3 regions of the Paenibacillus sp. FSL R5-0749 genome follow, and region 3 is predicted to be linked to each of the others. Evidence: predicted binding sites of a transcription regulator. Region 3 holds the regulator's gene; each other region holds the start of a gene.
The links. Region 3 encodes NrdR, which represses ribonucleotide reductase genes. Its sites were predicted from a motif close to AACACNATATATNGTGTT; they were not measured.

Region 1 (7,118 bases), 2.6 Mb from region 3:
ATATCTGATACGGAAGTATATTTCCCGGTCAATAGACCTTGAGCAAGCGGGGAGTATACGACTTGTCCGATACCCTTACGCTCACCTAGCGGAATAATTTCATTTTCAATATAACGATCAAACATATTGTACACGGGCTGGTTCACCACGATATGATCCAAGAGCAAGCGATCTGCTGTACCCAAGGCAGCTTCCATCTGAGCCGCAGTCCACTGACTGACACCAACATACAGCACCTTGCCCTGACGTACCAGATCATCAAGTGCGCGGAGTGTTTCTTCAATTGGTGTCTCGGTATGATAGCGATGGCAGTAATAGATATCCACATATTCAACGCCTAGGCGCTTCAAGCTGGCCTCACATTGTTCCTTAATATGTTTACGAGACAGCCCCTGGTCATTCGGACCATCCCCCATTTTGCCAAATACTTTTGTTGCAAGCACGTAGGAGTCACGAGAATACGCTTTGAGCGTCTGTCCCAGCAGTTCTTCTGCTGCACCCCGTTCGTATACATTGGCTGTATCAAAAAAGTTAATGCCTTCATCGAATGCAGTTTCAATTGATTTCACCGCATTTTCACGTTCCACATACCCTCCGTACGTCAGCCAGCTTCCAAGGCTGATCTCGCTTACTTTCAGTCCGCTTCCACCCAATCTGCGATAATCCATTGATTGCATATCCTCCTCTATTGGTTATAAAGATGAAGTACACATTCTATTGTAACGTAACCAGCTCGGATGAAAAGGGCTTTGGCGCAGAAATTGGATAAATGCAAAGGGAAAAACAAAGAAGCGCACCTGTAGCAGGTGCGCCAACTGAGATAACTTTCCATTCGGCTGCCCGTTTAGGGCAGCGTAATACTCAATGCATTCAACAAATCAGCTTGTCTGACCGGTTTCGTCAGAACAGCATCAAAGGTTTCCGCTTCGTGCGGGTCAATGTGCATACCATATGGAACCAGAACAATGACGGGCAGATTCTCCAGCCGCTGTTTCATTTCATGTACGAAATCAACTGCGCCGCCCTCTTGAAGTCCCATATCCACAACGGCTACATCCGGCTTGAAGCCCTCCTTGATCCACTCATGTGCTACACTCGAACCCGAGGTCATATGCACATCCATCTCCCATCTGCGCATCAGGGAAGAAACGCCTTGCAATATATCCGGGTCCTTGGCGAGCAGCACCTTTTTCCCTTTTAACCGCTGCTGAATACTTGCAAGTTGAGGTAACTCCCAGTATCTGCGTAAGGGAAGGGCAATATGGAATTCCGTCTCATTCTCTCCCGCACTACTCACCTGAATACGCCCATGCATGAGAATGGCAAGATTTTGGCTTACTGCCAAACCCAGATTGCTTCCGATCAGTTTTTGGATATCCAAATTTTCATCTTGGCCGTTCAAATTACGCAACTTCTTATCGGATACCATCTGACCCGTGTACTTCACCTTGAGCGCAAGTGTACCCATATCCTCTGTCTCTTCGCCGTTCACCATGGCCGTGATCAGAACTGAGCCTTCACGCGTTGAATCGAGAGCATATTGAATGACATGTGCAAGCAGCTGTCCAATCTTGATCTCATCACCAACAAATACTTGCGATACATTCAAATCAAGATTCAATCCCAGATCAATATTCTTGCCCGATGCCATTCCGGCATAGAGATAGACGGTATTTTCAATGGTGCCGACCAGATCAAACGGATCATCATGAATAACCGTTTTGCCTGCCTCATTAATATTGAAGCTCATCATATTATTCAGGAGCGAGAGTAGTATGTTGCCACTCGTCTCGATCATATTCACATATTCTGATTGCTCTTCAGACATATCCGGAGTACGCATTAGATCCGTCAACCCCAGAATGCCGTTCAACGGATTGCGAATCTCGTGACTCATCAGTTTGAGCATCTGTGCTTTGGTCATGGCCTCCGATTCGGCTCGTTCTTTCTCTGCCTGGAGCTGCTCTTGCAATCGTTCCGAATCACTCAACTTTCGCTCCTGAACATGCAGCGTGCTCTCCAGATCCACAACATATCCCAGAAAGACAGCCATCGCGTTCAGCGTCTTCATGTCCGTTTCACTGATCACATAACCAGCATTGTCCATTAGACATATCGTTCCAAATGTTTCGCCAGATCTTCGTATGATAGGTACACCCACGAAGAAACGGCTCCCAAGCCCATTCGTAACATCCATGGAACTTGTCATTGGGTGTTCACATGTATTCTGAATGGTAAGAACGCTACCTTTGTCTCTTAACACCAGACTGCAATATGATTCGTTAAATGAAAGCTCACTGCCTTTAACAATCAACTCTTCCGTACGATTAAAGGCCTCCAAAATGACATTCGTCACCCCATCATTCGTGGCAACGAAGATGGTATTGACCTTCAATATCCCGCTTAATACGTCCACGATATGGGCCGCAGCTTCCTTTATATCTTCATAGAAGCCTCTCGTAATGCCTTCTGCCGTCCCCATGATTCACCCCTCTTGTCTTAGCTGCACTTTCAAATCTGTACATCAGAATGTTTAATCATGTACAAGGGTTCATCAAGAATCCGAATATCTGTCACAATCTATACTTATATGATTAACACCGTAGAAGTAAAAGAGAATCATACTCCCTGCCAATCGCCCCTTTTAGGACAAAAGCAGGTCATGAACTGATAACGTAACAAGCGTAAATATACTGCAAATTGCCTTTTCAAATGGCTCAAAGTTCATCTTGTCCAACTTCGGATATTTTACATGCAGAATAACTAGAAATTATACGCTTCTACTCAGACTTTGGGAACCTTTATCCGCAGTAATTAAAGGAAAGTCCATTTTGTCCATTAAGTTGTGTGACCATTATCACACCCAAAAAACCACATATAGTTTATAAATGGATAATACAAATCTACATATAGTATTTAACGCAATTTAAATGATCAATACATCATTTTAGGAGGAACCTTACATGAACTTGCTTGAGTATGCCACTCCACCGGCATCCGATCTATTATCCGACCTGGGAAGACGAATTATTGGCGCTGAAGATGCCGATACGCTGAGGGAAAATGCGAATCTGAACGGGGACTCCTTCAGCGGCAAGATGAGCAGGCTCGGTTCGGAGACCGCCAAGTGGCATGCTCTGCGTCATGTGTTGCCGGAAGAGCTTGCTCAAGCTGTGGAGAACGGGGATCTGTATGTACACGATCTGGATCAGTATGCACTTGGCACAACCAACTGCATCTTTATCCCGTTTGACCGCCTTCTTGCTGCGGGTTTCAATACAGGCAACGGATCGGTTCGCACACCTCAGACGATCATGTCTGCAATGGCTCTGGTTGCAATCATCTTCCAATCCCAGCAGAACAGTCAGTATGGCGGCGTATCAGCCAATAAGATTGATTGGGATCTGGCTCCCTATGTGCAGCGATCGTTTCGCAAACATTATCGCAAAGGACAACGACTTTTTGGTGAGAATGCCCTGATTGAAGATGAACAACTTCATCTGGACAGTATGGAAGCGAAGATTCAGTGCCCACGCGCATATGACTTCGCCTATGAAGAGACTGAACTGGAGACGGGACAAGCTGCCGAATCGCTGATCCATAACCTGAATACGATGAGCAGTCGGGCTGGTGGACAGATTCCATTCACATCACTGAATTATGGATTATGTACTTCTGCGGAAGGACGGTTGGTATCACGTTCATTGCTCGAAGCAACGATTCGCGGCCTGGGCAACGGGGAAACTCCCGTGTTCCCTCAGCATATTTTCCAATGTAAACAAGGGGTCAATCAGGCTCATGGCGAGCCAAACTATGATCTGTTCCGCCTTGCGGTCACCTGTTCATCCCGGCGGATGTATCCTAACTTTGTCAATGTGGATGCCTCGTTCAATCTGCCTTTCTATCATCCGGAAGATCCGGATACGATCATTGCAACCATGGGATGCCGCACACGTACTCTGGCTGACCGATTTGGTCGTAATCGTCAAAGTGGTAAAGGTAATCTGTCGTTTAATACCATCAACCTGGTCAAGCTCGGCATCCGGTTTGGCATCTGCCAGGGCAACAGAGCGGTTGCTGATCGGGCGGAATTCTACACTGCACTGGAATCCGTGATGCAAAATGCTGCGCATGGTCTGTTGCATCGGTACCGTATCCAGACTGTTCAACCTGCTAAGGCGTCAGATTTCATGATGCGGGAGGGTGTATGGGAAGGCGGGGAGCAACTTGCTCCGAATGAACCCGTTGGGGATTTGCTCAAACATGGTACGTTATCCCTGGGTTTTATTGGCCTGGCAGAATGTATGACAGCTCTCTATGGACGCCATCATGGACAGGACCCTCATGTGCATCGTGAAGCGCTGAACATTATTCGCACCATGAGAGAGTTCTGTGATCAGATGAGCGAGCAGCATAACTTGAATATCACCCTGTTTGCTACACCTGCTGAAGGGCTGTCCGGCAAATTCACGAAGATCGACAGAGCGCGGTATGGGCTTATTCCTGGGGTTAATGATCGGGAGTATTATACGAATTCATTCCATATCCCCGTATACCACACTCTTCCAGCTTATCGGAAGATTGAACTGGAGGCCCCATTCCATACGTTGTGTAATGCGGGGGCAATCTCCTATGTGGAGCTGGACGGGAACGTTCGAGCCAACACCGCAGCTTTCCTTCGAATCGTGCAATATGCACTGGCGCAGGATATCGGGTATTTTTCCATTAATCATCCGATTGATCGCTGCCCTGCATGCGGTTATGAAGGTGTTATCGGGGATGTATGCCCAGGCTGCGAAGCCCATGAGAACCATGTACACTTCCAGCGGTTACGCCGTGTAACCGGCTATCTGACCGGAGATTACAAAGTGCGCTTCAATGCTGCGAAGCAGGCCGAAGTACGGGATCGGGTGAAACACCGATGAATCTATATGGATACATCCCGGAATCGGTGAATGAGGGGATCGGCCTGCGTGCGGTGTTGTTCATCAGCGGTTGCCGCCACGCCTGTCCGGGCTGCTTCAGTCCGGATTCGTGGAGCTTTCGGGCGGGTGAGCCTTTTACAGAGGAGCGGCAGCAGCAGATTCTGCATGAAGTGACGAACCATCCGTTGCTCGATGGCGTGACGTTGTGTGGTGGTGATCCCTTTTTCTCGGCAGCAGAATGTGCGAACTGGATTCAGCAGCTCCGCACTGCACGTCCTGATATGACAGTATGGGCCTATACCGGATTCGCATATGAAGAGCTTGTTACTGACCCTGCGAGAGCGCAGCTTGCCCGACTATGCGACGTTATTATCGATGGGCGATATATTCAAGCTGAGCGTGACGTCTCTCTACCCTTTCGCGGCAGTCGGAATCAACGCTTGATTGATGTTAGTGCAACACTAGCCACTCAGACTATCGTTACGATGCAGCTCAGTATGCCATAAACATTGATTGTACTCCCCCTCCCCAATTATCAAGACATGAGTCCCCCAGCGGACTTGTGTCTTTTTGGCGTATAGAGATCTGCCTTAAAGAAATAGGATTTATCCATTCTCTCTATTTTCTTCTCTATTGCATGACGATATATTATATAGGTAGTTATTAATTTAGCATTTAAAATTTAACCGTTTACATAAGGTAATCAGGGAGGAATCATCTTTTATATGGATATTGTTCAAGCTTTAATTACATGTATGCCTTTCTTTCGAGATACGATTCGTCAGGATGTAACCCTCTCCGTTATTGATCATGAAAAATTCTTATATTTCTCAGCAGGAGAATCATTAAAGCAACTGAATTATCAACCCGGCGACCCTCTATTAGATGTAAATCGAAATTTTGCTGATCTCAACGGCGGTACAGTCAAACGATTCGATCACTATCCTAAAGATTTGTTTGGTGTTCCTTTTGATGTAGCTTTTATTCCTATTAAAAATGAACAAGGTGAAGTCATCGCCCTATTTAATCTGCTCTACAGTATGGATGACCAGGACCAGCTGCAACAACTCATGGATGTTACCGAAAATCTGACCAACCAGTTAATTGACAGTGTACAGCATGTAGCTGCACACTCCGAGGAACTCAGTGCCACAACCGAAGAGATCCGGAACAACTCCAAACAAGCCGTACAGAAATCAGGAAATGTAACTCAGGTCGCCAGTTTCATTCGTGAAATCTCCGAACAGACGAATCTGCTCGGCTTAAATGCGGCCATTGAAGCGGCTCGTGTAGGTGAAGCAGGTGCAGGTTTTGGCGTTGTTGCCAAAGAAATTCGCAAACTGTCTGTGGACACCAAGGAAGCGACGGCCCGTATTGAAGATTCTCTTCTATCCGTTCGACAATCCATTCAGGGCATGGAGAATGAACTGGGTGAGATCACGGCAAGCTCTCAAGAGCAGGCTGAACTCGTAAACAATTTCATGAGCACAATTGAGCAGCTGAACGAAACCAACAAACAATTGAAGCAATTTGTGCAAAAAATGATTACGTTTGACGGAAAATAAAAAGGCGTACAGACGAACAAAAGCCTCCGAATGCATTCGGAGGCTTTTCCATGTGCTATTGACTTAACGAATCTGGAAATGGCTGATACGTACACCTGCCGACAGCACAATGTATACATCCTGCGCGCCTGATGCACCTGTGAGTTCTGCCTTCACGGTAGACCACTGTTGGGCTGCGCCTTGTACCAGTTCCACACGTCCTGCGAGTGTACCATCCGGTGAGCCGAGTCGCACTTCCAACACAGCGCCAGCTTGTTCTGCGGAGACACGTGCTTCCATTGCTGCTGCCCCACTACCCAGATCGGCATCTTTGAAGGCAATCCATCCTTGCTCTCCAACTACACGGACAGCACTGCCACCCTCTTTGCTCTCATCCAGATCAACACCCAGGTAAGCATCATAATTCTCGGCACGGGTAGCCACGCCTAGATTACGAGCTGGGATCGTCTCTCCTTCTACCGTGAGGTCTGCAGCCAGTTGAACATCGGAAGATGACTTGGCCACCATAATAGAGTAAGTTCCACTTTCCACGACATATCGATCACGTGTTACATCCCAGATTGCCAGTTCCTGAACAGGCAAGGTAAAGCTGACTTTAGCTGTAGCTCCCGCTTCGATAGGAAGACGA
Region 2 (7,118 bases), 150 kb from region 3:
AAGCGGTCAGCAGCTTATACATGGGATACACACTCCTTCATGAAATAGGTATCGGATGCAGATTCATGGCTGTCTGGATACCTTTGGCATTAGACTGTGCATTCTGAGGTTTTTCATACCCTTTTCAATAAAAAAATGTTTAACCAGTACACATCTTGCACACAATAGAACTATCGTAAGCTCCGCGAATGTGCAGGAGCGAAGGAGGCAGATGTTATGGCCAAAAGTGATGAATTGGTAAAATACATTACGCAGCGGGTTGTTCATTATATCGATACGCCGAAGGATGAGCGGAAAGACCGTGCCAAAAGGAAAGAGCCGTGGGCGATGAAATGGTTTGGTATGATTCCCTTCGCTGTATCCCTGTGGGTGGGGAAAAAGGAAAAGGAATTGGATACACCGTCTCATAAACGAAGTTCTTCAGGCAAAGGATAACTGTAGCACACCTATTTCACTCAGTGAGCTTAAAGACACGCCTTGTTGAGAAACCAAAAGACGCAATCCCTTTATTACATGGGAAGGCGTCTTATTTGTTGTAGATATTTAATTGTTCTAACGTTATTTGAATGCTCTGTAGAGTTAGCTGACAGTTAAGGCTTCAAGATGTAAAACTGACCGTCTTGTTGTAATGTGCTCAAAGGCACAAAGCGTTGAATGGATGTTTTTCCACCAAGCGCTACATATAGAATGGACTCTGCTTCATGATCTGCATGCCACAGCTGATAACCGCTGACGGGTAGAGGACCACCGTATACGACGTTGCGATCATCTGCTGAGAAAACAATTTCTTGATCCTCCCCGTGTTGTATCACCTCTCGTGCCCGATTGGCAGCAATAGGCTTGGATGTCATCCACAACAGATTGTCAGCCGGATTGAAGACGGGACGCAAATGAATTGGATCGACTGTGCCCGATGGAGCTATGGATAACTTAGTTATGATCGCAGAAACCTGTTTGGAATCAGCCTCCAACAGCTTCAGTAACTCGGAGGGTAATACATCACCATTCGTAGCATCAATATAAAGTGCAGGATGGTTGGGTTGTTCCACTTTCCAATAAGCCAGCAGGGGAAGAGCATAACCACGATGAAGCTCTCCTCCGCCAGCAAGTAACGCCTCAAGATTCACATGTTGTCGATCCAAGGCTTGTCCGAGAAGTTCATTGTTATATGGTGACTGCTCTCCTTGACCATATTCACTAAGCATCAGATGTCCCTGTTCTGTGGCGGTAATAATCATATATCCCATTGGTTTCCCATCCAATGCAGCTTGCACCAGCCAGCTATGTGTACCAGGGCCCAGAGGATAGAAGTCCAGGTCGGCGTTCTTCCAATCAGCTTCCGCGTTAGCCGTACCAAGTGCAGCAGCTTGTTGCTCTGCAAATCGTTGCACAGCAGCGGGAGCTAGTTTGTCATTCTGGGAAGCATGATGTTCGGGACCATATGCTGTAGATGAAGCGAGATATGGTGAAGACGTTTTTTGTTCTTCAGCATTGGCTATCGACCAAAAGGAGAATAGGGCAAGACAACTGAGCAAGCCCAAGGAGATACAGACTGTTTTCCGAGCGTTGTTCCAACACATATGGAAGAATTGTTTCAAATTCACACCTACTTTTCATTTATCCGTTACCTGAGCCGGTCCTAATTTCATTCTAGGGGACGGGCTATGCAAAGGTTGCCGCAACCTGTCGGGCAGCTGATCATGAATAAACACTACTTTTGCCAGCATTTGCAGGAAAAGTAGTGTCTTCGTCTATCTTAAGTGAAACATGCCGCTGCTAATCGCAGTCACTTTCACTTTGGGTTCGTATTGCCAGATCATCTCGGTCCGGCGTGTCTCGTATTGCAGTTTCATGGCTTCGCGATCGATAACCGCCTGTTTGGCTTTCTCTTCTTCAGCGTCTGTCTCGGTTTCGATCGGCACAACGGCCTCTGCGGCCAGTTCCATATCTGTTCCAATGGGTTTAGCGTTAGTGATATCCAGAACTTTTTTCAGAGCTACAGGTGATGTGCGGTTAGAATGGACACTCTCCATGCCTGAGGCTGTGTTACTCGGGGGTTCTACTTCAGGTGTATCTTCCCGGAGTACTGCTTCGTAATAGGTATCCAACACGTCCAGCTCCAGATCAAGTCGCTCTTGGGCTTTCTCAGCCCAGCTATAATCGAGTTCCAGCAAGCGGTTCGTCAAATGAGATTCGAGAGCAGCTCCGGCATCGGATAACGATACTTTGGCTGTCTGTACATGCATGTTCTCCGCGAGCCTTGGACTGAGATCACGTCGATTCAGCTTGGTTCCGAACTTCTCTATAATTTCACCCGATCTAAGGGAGATGCCGAGAAAATGCAATTCTTCCCGTTTCAAATCACAGGCGAACTCTACCTTAAAACAGACACCGAGCCAAGGTTCATATACGGCTGGCGCTGTAGCGCGCAATTGCCGTTTGGCAGCTTGTTCGAACAGATTCACGAAGGCACCCCCTTCACGTGCTGCACCAAAAATCTGTTGGAGTCTGCGACTGCCGTACACCACTTCTTCACGCAATATCCTTCCTGGTCCCAGTAGTGGCATGGATGGAGTAATGCCGAAATAACGGCCCAGAATGGTTTCTTTCGGTGGCTCGCCTTGAGGACTGCCGTTGGTTGCGCCATTCGTTTGAGCAGTGTCAGGTGATGCTTGCGCTGTTTTGGCTTCGGCTGCTTCAATGGCCTGCTGATAACTGTCAGGATCGAATATAAATGTAAAGGACATTGTCTCAGCGGGTGCTCCGGTTCGCTCCACGAACCCCCAATAATAGGGGCGATTGGTCAACGCTTTGTCTGCCTCAGGCGAAAGTTTAACAGTAACATGGGCAGGCGAACGCTCCATAATCTGACAATCGAGTGCTTCCAGATAGGTGAGAACATATGCCTGCACTTCATGGGGAGTCATGGTCATGGGTCAGCTACCTCCTTTGCGAAGATCTAACAGCCCGGAGACGGCAGGGCCTTCATCGGCAACCTCGCGTTGAATGGAGTTCAGTGATTGCCCAAGTGAATCCATTTTACGGCGAATATCTTCATCATTTTGTGATTCCAACATGATTTTGTACAGGCTTTTCTCAATGGACTCCTTCTTCTCCAGCCGTTCCAGAATGACATCCAGCCCGCCAATCACCATCTCAAACATATTGATCTTCTCATGCAGCAGGTTCAGGATATGTTCCTCAATGGTTCCGGACGTGGATAGGTTGAAAATGTTCACATCATTTTGCTGTCCCAGCCGGTGTACCCGACCGATCCGCTGCTCTACCCGCATAGGATTCCAAGGCAGATCAAAGTTGATCATATGGTGGCAAAATTGCAGATTAATGCCCTCGCCACCCGCTTCGGTTGCAATCATGGCCTGCACACGTCCGCGGAAGAGATCCATCATCCAGTCTTTTTTGCCTCGATTCATACCACCCCGATAGGGTACAGCCGTAAGCCCATTGTTACGGAAATAGTTTAGCAGATACTCCTGCGTGGCCCGGTATTCGGTGAAGATAATTACTTTTTCATTCATGTTGCGAATCAGTTCCATCGTTTTCTCCGCTTTGGTATTTTCCTTGATCGCTTTAATATGGGCAACGAGTTCCCAAATCTTGTCCCGAAGGGGAGAGTCCAGCGGAAGTTTCTTCGACAGATTAACCAGTGTTACGAATACCGCATCTCGACTACTACACACTTCACGCTGCAATGTAACAAGGGAGAGCATGCTGCTCAGGTTGCCGCCAGCTTCCTGGTATTGATCCTTAACAAAGGACGTCACCCCATCATAGAGCGCTTGTTCTTCGGGCGATAGTTGCAGATTCACGTTGGAGACGTTCCGTTTGGTAAATTGAACGGGGCCTTCGCCGCGGCGGTTACGAATCATCACTTTGGATAACTCGTTCTTAAGTTGTTCCTGATTTTTCGGAACCCGTTTGTCTACGACAAAGTTGGCCGCAAAGTCACCCTGACGCCCCAACTGACCGGGCTTCAGCAGGTTAATCAGATTAAACAGCTCACTCATATCGTTCTGCACAGGTGTAGCTGTGAGTAGCAAACAGTACTTTTTGCGCAATTTCAGCATGAATTGATAGTTGGTTGTTTTCTTGTTTTTGAGCTTATGTGCTTCATCAATAATGATCATGTCGTAATCAGTGTTCAGCAGCATATCTTTATGGGGGTCACGTTTGGCTGTATCCATGGAAGCAACGACTACTTCATTCTGCCAGGAATAGGCCTTTTTCTGGGCAATGGCAGGAATACCGAATTTCGAATTCAACTCCCGTACCCATTGCAACACAAGAGAAGCCGGTACGAGAATGAGTACCTTGGATACGAGACCCCGAACCATATATTCTTTCAGAATGAGACCGGCTTCAATGGTTTTGCCAAGCCCCACCTCATCGGCGAGAATGGCCCGGCCTGACATTTCAAATAATACTCTGCGTGCAGTGTCCATCTGGTGAGGAAGTGGAGTAAGGCCTTGTAAATGCTTCAAACACTGAATTTCGTCAAAATTGGGAATCAGATTGGTCTCTTCGGCTTGAATGCCCAGTTGAAAGAGTCGGTAATCTCCCCAAGGGCCCCCTTTATCCAGTCGTGATTCCAACTGATTGATCCAGCTTCGATCGAATTCCAGTGGAACGGGCAGCTCGGCTACAGGTTGATTCGTGTGGTGCGGGTTTTTCCGGTTCATGATGCTTCCTCCCCTGCCATACGTGATGACGTTTTATTCGTAGGTAATAGTATGGACGAATGAGAGTGAGTTCATAACTATACAAGTTGAACTACATTTTATTTGCACGAACACTACGATGACAGAACAACCTTCCAATCGCTGTTGTCCCCAGATTTCTTTGATTCCCTTTTCTGAAGGGGAAATCCGGGGATAGCGTATGCTTTCGATGCAGCTTTCTTTCAGAAAGCTATTAGGCGAACGCTTCGCTTTTTCAGGTTTTTTCTGTCCCAAAAAATTCACAGGTTTTGTATGCGTGAGTCTGAGGGTGTGTGAAGAAGCTTGTCCGAGCAGGAGAGTCCAAAAAATAAGGTCTGTGATAAAAGTCATATAGAAAATCAATATATGGTGTAATATACTGGTTTTATATCACTATATGTGGTGTTTCATCATAATTTACTTTTATAGTGAAAATGGAGCGTTAATCGGGGAGGTTGAACGTAGCGATGAAATCAAACCAACGATCGTACCAATTAGAAGGACTTAGCGAAAAAATATTTCTGGACCGATACGCCTGGAAGGATGCTGACTCGAATCATGCCAAGGTCGGAGATGTGGTACTGGTATTAACAAAGGATGATCCCAAGTTCCCAACCAAGGAAGTGGGCGAAATTATAGAACGCCAGGGTCAGCTCGTACAAGTAAGGACTCGAAGCGGAGAGATCATCGAGACCAGCGTGGAGAAACTGACACTCAACATCGAAAAAACACCGGAAGAGCTGTGGAGCCGGCTTGCCAAAGCCATGGCCTCTGTTGAATCTACAGTAGATCAGCGGGCAACGTGGGAGTCCAAGTTCCGCTCCGTGTTGGAGGATTGGAAGTTAGTACCCGGAGGGCGTATTGCTGCAGGAGCGGGGGCAAGCGATGAGCTCACACTCTTTAATTGTTATGTTATTCCGTCTCCGCAGGACAGTCGGGGTGGCATCATGAAGACCTTGACCGAGATGACGGAGATTATGGCACGTGGGGGAGGTGTGGGCATTAATTTGTCTTCTTTGCGTCCTCGCCGAGCGGTGGTGAAAGGTGTCAATGGATCATCCAGCGGTTCCGTATCGTGGGGCGGATTGTTCAGTTATACGACAGGACTGATTGAACAGGGCGGAAGCCGACGGGGTGCGCTCATGCTGATGATGAATGACTGGCATCCAGATGTGCTTGATTTTATTACCGTGAAACAAACGATGGGGCAGGTGACCAATGCTAATCTGTCTGTATGTGTGAGCAACGCCTTTATGGAGGCTGTCAAGCAGGACGGAGATTGGGATTTGGTTTTCCCCGATACGAACGATCCAGACTACGACACCAATTGGAACGGGGATATGCAGCAGTGGAAAGCCGCAGGTCATTCGGTGGTACACTATCGTACGCTGAAGGCGCGCGAAATCTGGCATACCATTATTGAATCAGCCTGGAAATCGGCAGAGCCTGGTGTGGTATTCATGGAGTACTATAACCAGATGTCCAACAGCTGGTACTTTAATCCGATCATCTGTACTAATCCATGCGGGGAACAAGGCCTGCCTGGCTGGGGTGTATGTAATCTGTCAGCGATCAATCTGTCCAAATTCTATGATGAAACGAATCATGATGTGGCATGGGATGAACTGGCGGAAACCACTCGCATCTCGGCTCGATTTTTGGACAATGTCATTGATGCAACACCATATCATTTTGAGGAAAACAGACTGAATCAGCAGCGTGAACGCCGGGTGGGGCTTGGCACGATGGGACTGGCAGAGCTGATGATTAAGCTGCGTATAAGGTACGGCAGTCCTGAATCCCTTGAATTTCTGGATAAACTGTATGGATTCATGGCGAAGGAGGCCTATCTGGCATCGGCAGAGATTGCAGCAGAGAAGGGAGCTTTCCCGGCTTTCGAAGCTGAACCGTATTTACAGAGTGGATTCATGAAAAATATGGTTGCGAGGTACCCTGAAGTGGGAGAGGCTATTCGCAAACAGGGCATTCGAAATGTCACGCTGATCACCCAGGCGCCAACGGGAAGTACCGGTACGATGGTAGGCACATCAACAGGGATTGAGCCGTATTTCGCCTTCAAGTATTTCCGTCAAAGCCGTCTGGGTTATGATGAACAGTTCGTACCGATTGCGCAAGAGTGGCTGGATGAACATCCGGGTGAAGCTTTACCAGACTATTATGTGACGGCGATGGATCTGTCGGCTGAGAATCACATCCGGGTGCAGGCTGCGATTCAGCAATGGGTGGATAGTTCCATCTCGAAGACGGCCAACTGTCCGGCTGATTTTACGGTGGAGGATACGGCTGAACTGTATGAACTGGCCTTCGACCTTGGCTGTAAGGGAGTAACGATATATCGAGACGGCAGTAGGGATGTGCAGGTGTTGTCCACTTCGAAGA
Region 3 (7,118 bases):
ACAACGCTGGATGGCAGCAGTAACTCGACTAGGCAGGTCTACACCCTTGTTCAAAAGGGCGAAATCGTACTGACAGAAGGGAATTCGCTTCACAATGTGGTTTTTGAACAGGAAAAAGTGGTGAATCCAATCCTCGATAAATTTACAACATTCACGGACAATTCGGTCAATCGTTCGCTCTACCTTCACAAGGATGAAGACGGTAACGTGATGAAAGGATTGCCGCTGTATGTATATACCCACGGCATGTCACGCGGCGGCACAAACGCTGCGACAGACCAAAAAGCGGCCATGAAATCCGCCAACGGCTCCGTCGCTTTAATGAAAAAGATGGAGCAAAATCCCGATAAGTACGCCAGCCATATACTGAATCTTTCCTATAATGGCGTATCTGTTCCCTCCACAGAAAATGTTAAGAAGGTCATAGACGCCCTGATTGCCAGCGGTGAAGTAGATCCTAACCGTATTTACGCTGCAGGCTTCTCATGGGGTGGCCAGTATACGAATAACTTAGTTAATAGCTATCCCGGCTTCTTCGCTGCCGCCGCACCTATGGCCCCGGTAAGCGGTTCCCCGAACGCTAAAGACAATGACGCTCACAACACCCTGGCCTATTGGATGTTTTTAAATGCTCATAATGTTGGTAGCTACCAGACGAACCTCAATAACTTCATCAATAACAATATGCCAAAAATGGTCAACGCGAGGGCTTCGCGCTTTGAGAGTAATGAGGCTCTTACGTGGCCCTACAATCAATTTGATCAGCCGAATCTGAGGCCGAATCCGGCCAACACACCTGTTCTGGCTGATTATATAGCACATGAAGTTGAAGCGGCGGTGCTTTATAACCAGATCACTATGGGGAATTGGAGCATAGCTCCCACGGCGCAGTCCTCTAACTTGCCGGCTTGGAACAACGATTACACAGACGTCTTTGATTGGATGTTCGTGCAGAGAAAACCGTCCGTGCCTGATGCACCGAGTGGCTTCAAAGCGACAGCGGGTGACGGACAGGTCACATTGAGCTGGAATGCTCCTGCTGACGATGGTGGCAGCGCGATATTGGGCTACAAGGTATGGTATGGAAATGTAACACCGGTTGCATTGGAAGCGGCGGAGACCAAATATACCTTCAACAATCTGACAAACGGCCAAGGCTACAACTTCACCATCATCGCGGTGAACGCGAAGGGAGACGGCGCGGAGATCAGTGCTACGGCGACACCGATGAAGACGACGACTCCCACTGTACCTGATTCTGGCGGCAATACGGGCAACACCGGTAATACAAGCAACGTTGATAATTCAAGCAACACCGACAATACAGGCATCGGGACAGACCCTGGAACCGGAACCTCGAAGTCGACCTACACAGTGAATACACCGAAGGATAAACCCGCGGTCACAAACAAAAATGGCAACACCACCCTCCCCGGTGGCGGCGAGATTGCGACCAAAGGCGGGACGAAGATTAAGGTACCCGAAGGCACATCGATAGACGCAAACGGTGAGGTAACCATTCCGAAAGACAAAAGCGCCGAAGTGACACTACCTGGAGGCATCAGCACAGTGATCATTTCGGGTGGCTCAACGATCGCGAGCGACGGTACAGTCATAGTAGGCGGTAAAGACGCGCATGTGAACCTGTCAAACGGCAACCAGGTGCATCTCCACGGTGGATCGAAGATACGGAGCAGCGGAGCGGTTGTGGTAGGACCGGACGGAGCAAGAGTCGGTTTAAACAACGGCATGTCACTGAACATCCGTGAGGGTACGGAGCTGGTGTTCGATGATGCCACCCCACTGGGCTTCCTCGTGATAACGGGCAACCCTTTCAGGGATGCCAACATGGAAGACTGGTTCTACAACGATATAAATTTCGCCTACACATACGATCTTTTCAACGGCACGACGTCCACAATGTTCTCACCGGGCAGCGCAATGACGCGTGCAATGTTCGTGCAGGTACTGGCCAATCTTGAGAACGTAAACCTCTCCAGCTACACGAGTTCCCGCTTTAATGACGTGACGGACGGACAATGGTACACCGCGGCAGCCGAGTGGGCGGCCGAAAAAGGCATAGTCAACGGTACAAACGCAGACCTGTTTGACCCCAATTCGCCGTTAACGCGCGAGCAGCTGCTGGTGATACTTTACAACTACATGAACTACAAGGGCTATGAGATACCTGAAAGCTACTCTAAACCCTTCACGGATCAGAGTGAGATCAGCTCCTGGGCGTTGGAGGCCGTTCAGACGCTTCAAGGCAACGGCATTGTATTAGGCAAACCGGGCAACTTTTTTGTTCCCAAAGCCACCGCCACCCGCGCCGAAGTAGCCACGATCTTTGTAAGGTTTGTTGAATATCTGGCTAAGTGAAAGCGTATACAGAATTAAGGAGACCCCTCCCGGTTGGACAATATCAAGCCGGATGGGTCTCCTGTTTTCAAAATGCACTTTTTTTGACAACTCCCCGGTCAGGACTTTAAACCCTCGATTTTTGGTATTTAGAATATACGTCCCCAATTCCTTCTACTTCATTAATCATGTTCTGATTTATTTCACCACATAAAAAACGCCATCACACTAATGTGATGGCGTTCTTCGTTATGGAGCCTAGGGGGATCGAACCCCTGACCTCATCGCTGCCAGCGATGCGCTCTCCCAGCTGAGCTAAGGCCCCAGGATATGAAATAGATAACTTGTCCAACACTGCTAACGTTCCACAGGCGACTCCTATATCATATAAAATCCAGCTTTCGCTGTCAATCAATTTTTCAAGATCCAAAATGATTGGAGAAGAACAACCGATTTCACTGGTACACATGGACTGGAACTCCAGACTGCTCTTCTCCCTTTCCCACTTCACTAATCCTCCAGATCGTCTTTGGACAACAGGGATTTCAGTTCTTTCATGAACATATTGATATCTTTGAACTGACGATATACCGACGCGAAACGGACATACGCCACTTCATCGACTGGAAACAACTGTTCCATCAATAGCTCACCAATCTGACGACTCTCCACTTCAGCATCAGCTGTATTACGCAGGGATTTCTCGACTTCAGATACCATCATCTCCAACGTCTCAACGGAGACTGGACGTTTCTCACAGGCACGAATAAGCCCGCGAAGAATCTTGTCCCGGCTAAACTCTTCCCGGCTGCCATCTTTCTTGATAACAATCAATGGAGTTTCTTCAATCATCTCAAACGTTGTGAATCTTCGGGCACACTGTTCACACTCCCGGCGACGGCGAATGGATTTCGCTTCGTTGGCCGGACGCGAATCAAGCACTTTGGTACCCATATAACCGCAATAAGGACACTTCAAATCAGATCACTTCCCACGTTTTACTTTTTACCACATATTCCCTGTCTTGATTTTGTAATGAAAAATGCATTGCCGAGACATAATACTTTTACCAACTCACGAGGAGGTGAACAGCAATGGCACAAAGCAACGGTAACTCCAACAACCTGGTGGTAACTAAAGCTTCCGCAGCACTCGAGCAAATGAAATATGAAGTTGCTCAAGAACTCGGAATCAGCATCCCACAAGACGGATACCAAGGTAACATGACTTCTTACGAGAACGGTTCGATCGGTGGATACATCACGAAGCGTCTGGTAACAATTGCAGAACAGCAATTGGCAGGTCAATACCAATAATATCTGCATCGTAATACGCTACACAGAGGAGCATGGAGCGGCCGGTGAACAACCGGCCTGCTCTGTGCTTCTACTTATATACTTAGAACGTATTATAGATCTTTACATACTGATTATAATAATAAATGACCCTTTGTACATAGTGACGCGTCTCACCAAACGGAATATCCTTTACCGTATCGAACGAGCCATCCCATACACCATCTCTGAGCCAACTATTCACTTTTCCTGGACCCGCATTATAAGCAGCGATCATAACCGCTTCATTGCCACCAAATTGATCGGACAGATTGCGCAGATACCATGTGCCTAACTGAATATTTCGTTCAGGCTCGTGCTTCAATTCCTCCAGTGAAGTGTCGGGAATTTTGGCTTGTTCCAATATCCAGTTGGCCGTGTCCGGCATCAGCTGCATGAGTCCAATGGCACCTCGTTTGGATTCCTTGCTTGTCTTGAAATTGGTCTCCACTTTGATAATGGAAGCAATCAGAAACGGATCAACCTCATAGCTCTGAGATTGGGCACGAATCTCTTCCTTATAATGAATCGGATAGAACCATGCCATCCAGTTTGTATTCAGAAATAACACCAATACAAAGGACACAAACATCAACAGCAGTACTCGTTTCTTGCGCAATATTCTCATAACAAACCCTTACGCTGTAGATATGAGTCAATTTGCTGCTCCGTCTCAGTCCATAAACCGCTGTTATCGATGACAATGTCAGCCAACTGCTTTTTGCGCTCAATATCCATCTGTACATCCATCCGTGCCTCAGCGTGCGCTGCAGTCATTCCATCCCGACTCATCAAGCGATCTCGTTGAACCGCTCTCGGTACATAGACAACCATGACTTCCTCAAAGCCGTCTTCCAGACCCGATTCGTAGAGCAATGGAATATCAGATACCACAAGTTTATCCGGATGTTGCAACGCATATGCAGCAGCCCGTTCACGCATCTCTTTACGGATCGCCGGATGTGTGATAGCCTCCAATGCCTTTCGTTCCTCTGGTTGTTGGAAAACAAGACTTCCAAGCTTTTTCCGATCCAGTGTTCCATCTTCGTTCAGTATGGCTTGTCCAAACCGCTTAACAGCGGCGGCCAACACGGGATGCCCGGGCATCATAACTTCCCGGGCAATAACGTCTGCATCGATGAGCAACGCTCCCTTACTGGCGAGATAGGCGGAAACACTGCTTTTGCCTGTCGCGATCCCGCCGGTTAAGCCTATATTCATCGTTTCACCTCATAACAGCTTCATTATTCCCATAATCATTAACAATAGTGCCGGCAATACAGAGAGTCTTCGCATCCAGCGCAGGGCTGAGAATCGTAGTCCAACCTTCATGCCAAGTGACAGAAACGCCCCACTAAACAGGGCAATAATGAGTGCCGTCCAGAGCGTGGGGAATCCCAAAAGAGCCGCTCCCAGGCCTGCTCCAAACGCATCCAGAGACAGGGCAATCCCCAGCCACATCGCTTCCTGAGCAGATATACTTCCCGAGTTATCCATATCCGCCTTGGAAGGGCTGCGAAGGATCTGAATGACGACCCCCAGCTTACGGAGCTCCAGTGTAAATACCATTCGTTCGAGAGAACCACCCGTAGCCGATTGCTCCAGATCCAGTGCAAGCACCTGATTCCTGCCCTTGGAATCCGGCAGCGTCGCTTGTACGTTTCCCATCGCGTTAACCTTTGTTTCTTCTGTTCCCTCATCCGTTCCGTTGCCTGTTTCCAGCTGTTCTTTTCCTTGCTTTCGAATAAGTTGCAACAGTGACCATGCACCAATACCTATCAATATAACGGCGCCCACAATGGAAGCGATATCCGGTGACACGACATGGGACAACAGCACACCAACTTGCATCGACAAGGCAATAACCAATCCCGAACAGATCGAAATAACAGCGATAGATAACAGGGGAATCTTCGTCCTCCGTAACCCATATGTAATCCCGACTCCAAAACCATCTAAACTAAGCGCCAAAGCAAGCGCCAGCAATGAAATAAAATGATGCAGCACCCCGGACTCCTCCTCTGTGCGGTACTCGTGCCAACTGAAGATGCCAGTATGGGTATACGCCCGCTTATTTCTGCCATATCAGTATATGGAGGGAGGAATCCAAGGGTGCTATGATTTCATCATTTCGTTCATTCAGTTCAAGTTCAGCGGCTGACAGTTCGGACAAAAATGCGTACCACGACCACCAACCACCGTTTTTTCAATTAACGTACCACATGTTGCACAAGGCTCCGATTTGCGTCCATAGATTTTCAGTTGATGCTGGAACATGCCCATCTCACCCTGTCCGTTCACATAGGATTTGATGGATGAACCCCCTGCATTCACTGCATCTTGCAACGTAGCCACAATCGCTTCATGAAGCACCGTTAACTGCGCCTCGGTCAGAGTTTTGGCGATGGTCTCAGGATGGATGCCGGCGCGAAATAGAGCCTCGTCCACATAAATATTCCCGATACCCACCACATATGCCTGATTTAACAACACAGCTTTAATTTTGGTTGTTCGCTTGCCCACCGCCTCACGGAATGCGGTTACCGTAAAGGCCGGATCAAGCGGCTCCAATCCCAGCTTCAGCAAAGGTTTCGATATCAGTTCCTCACCTGTATTAAACAGATGCATCGTACCGAACTGGCGTACATCCTTATAACGCAATTCCGTACCATCATTAAAATGGAAGATTACATGTGTATGCTTCTCCACATCTTCATGCTGCTCGTACACGCCGTACCTTCCTTCCATCCGCAGATGGGAGACAAGCACCAGCCCGTCCAGCAAAATACGCAAAAACTTGCCTCGTCTCTCCACGCCAATTACGGTATGTCCCGCGAGTTCCATTGCAAATGCATCTATGTCGTCCGGCCGCTGAATAATTCGCGGCAAGCTAACGGTCACATGATCAATCGTTTTGCCCACAATAAGTTGATTCAATGTTCTTCTGACTGTTTCGACTTCCGGTAATTCCGGCATGATGTTCTCACCTCCCCTATATTATAACGGAAGATGGCGCTCAGCGGGACCCTTTTCTTATATCTCTAACATGGAAGGTCCGATTGTAAAATACCGGAAAAACCGCGCGCTGCTTGATTATTTCGCTTCGTACCAGTTATCCCCAAAGCTGACTTCAGCTTTCAGCGGAACTGACAGTTCCAATGCTTTTTCCATGACCGAAGGCACGAGTTCTTTCATCAGCTCCAATTCATCGGCAGGCACTTCGAACACAAGTTCATCGTGCACCTGAAGCAACATACGGCTCTTCAACTTGCGTTCCCGCAGTGCTTCATCCATCTGTACCATGGCCAGCTTGATGATATCTGCCGCAGTTCCCTGAATAGGTGTGTTCATCGCCGTACGCTCTGCGAAGGAGCGCAGATTGAAGTTGCTGGCATTAATCTCTGGCAGGTAACGACGTCGCTCAAG

Region 1: the regulator NrdR is predicted to act here: its motif matches at 2,900-2,917, upstream of MKY85_RS27855 (anaerobic ribonucleoside triphosphate reductase).
Region 2: the regulator NrdR is predicted to act here: its motif matches at 5,108-5,125, upstream of MKY85_RS10315 (adenosylcobalamin-dependent ribonucleoside-diphosphate reductase).

What each region holds. Positions count from the first base shown of each region.
Region 1 covers NZ_CP152005.1:6,243,006-6,250,123, forward strand. The annotation lists gene MKY85_RS27845 (aldo/keto reductase family protein) at 1-668, opposite strand, end outside; gene MKY85_RS27850 (histidine kinase dimerization/phospho-acceptor domain-containing protein) at 845-2,482, opposite strand; gene MKY85_RS27855 (anaerobic ribonucleoside triphosphate reductase) at 2,964-4,925, shown strand; gene nrdG (anaerobic ribonucleoside-triphosphate reductase activating protein) at 4,922-5,431, shown strand; gene MKY85_RS27865 (methyl-accepting chemotaxis protein) at 5,651-6,490, shown strand; gene MKY85_RS27870 (glycoside hydrolase family 3 C-terminal domain-containing protein) at 6,554-7,118, opposite strand, start outside.
Region 2 covers NZ_CP152005.1:2,274,903-2,282,020, forward strand. The annotation lists gene MKY85_RS10290 (N-acetylmuramoyl-L-alanine amidase) at 1-22, opposite strand, end outside; gene MKY85_RS10295 (YqzE family protein) at 217-435, shown strand; gene MKY85_RS10300 (hypothetical protein) at 591-1,604, opposite strand; gene MKY85_RS10305 (YqhG family protein) at 1,752-2,933, opposite strand; gene MKY85_RS10310 (SNF2-related protein) at 2,937-4,700, opposite strand; gene MKY85_RS10315 (adenosylcobalamin-dependent ribonucleoside-diphosphate reductase) at 5,186-7,118, shown strand, end outside.
Region 3 covers NZ_CP152005.1:2,121,949-2,129,066, reverse strand. The annotation lists gene MKY85_RS09620 (S-layer homology domain-containing protein) at 1-2,379, shown strand, start outside; tRNA gene MKY85_RS09615 (tRNA-Ala) at 2,611-2,683, opposite strand; gene nrdR (transcriptional regulator NrdR) at 2,869-3,336, opposite strand; gene MKY85_RS09605 (alpha/beta-type small acid-soluble spore protein) at 3,453-3,674, shown strand; gene MKY85_RS09600 (lytic transglycosylase domain-containing protein) at 3,757-4,320, opposite strand; gene coaE (dephospho-CoA kinase) at 4,317-4,913, opposite strand; gene MKY85_RS09590 (MntP/YtaF family protein) at 4,923-5,741, opposite strand; gene mutM (DNA-formamidopyrimidine glycosylase) at 5,832-6,668, opposite strand; gene polA (DNA polymerase I) at 6,786-7,118, opposite strand, start outside.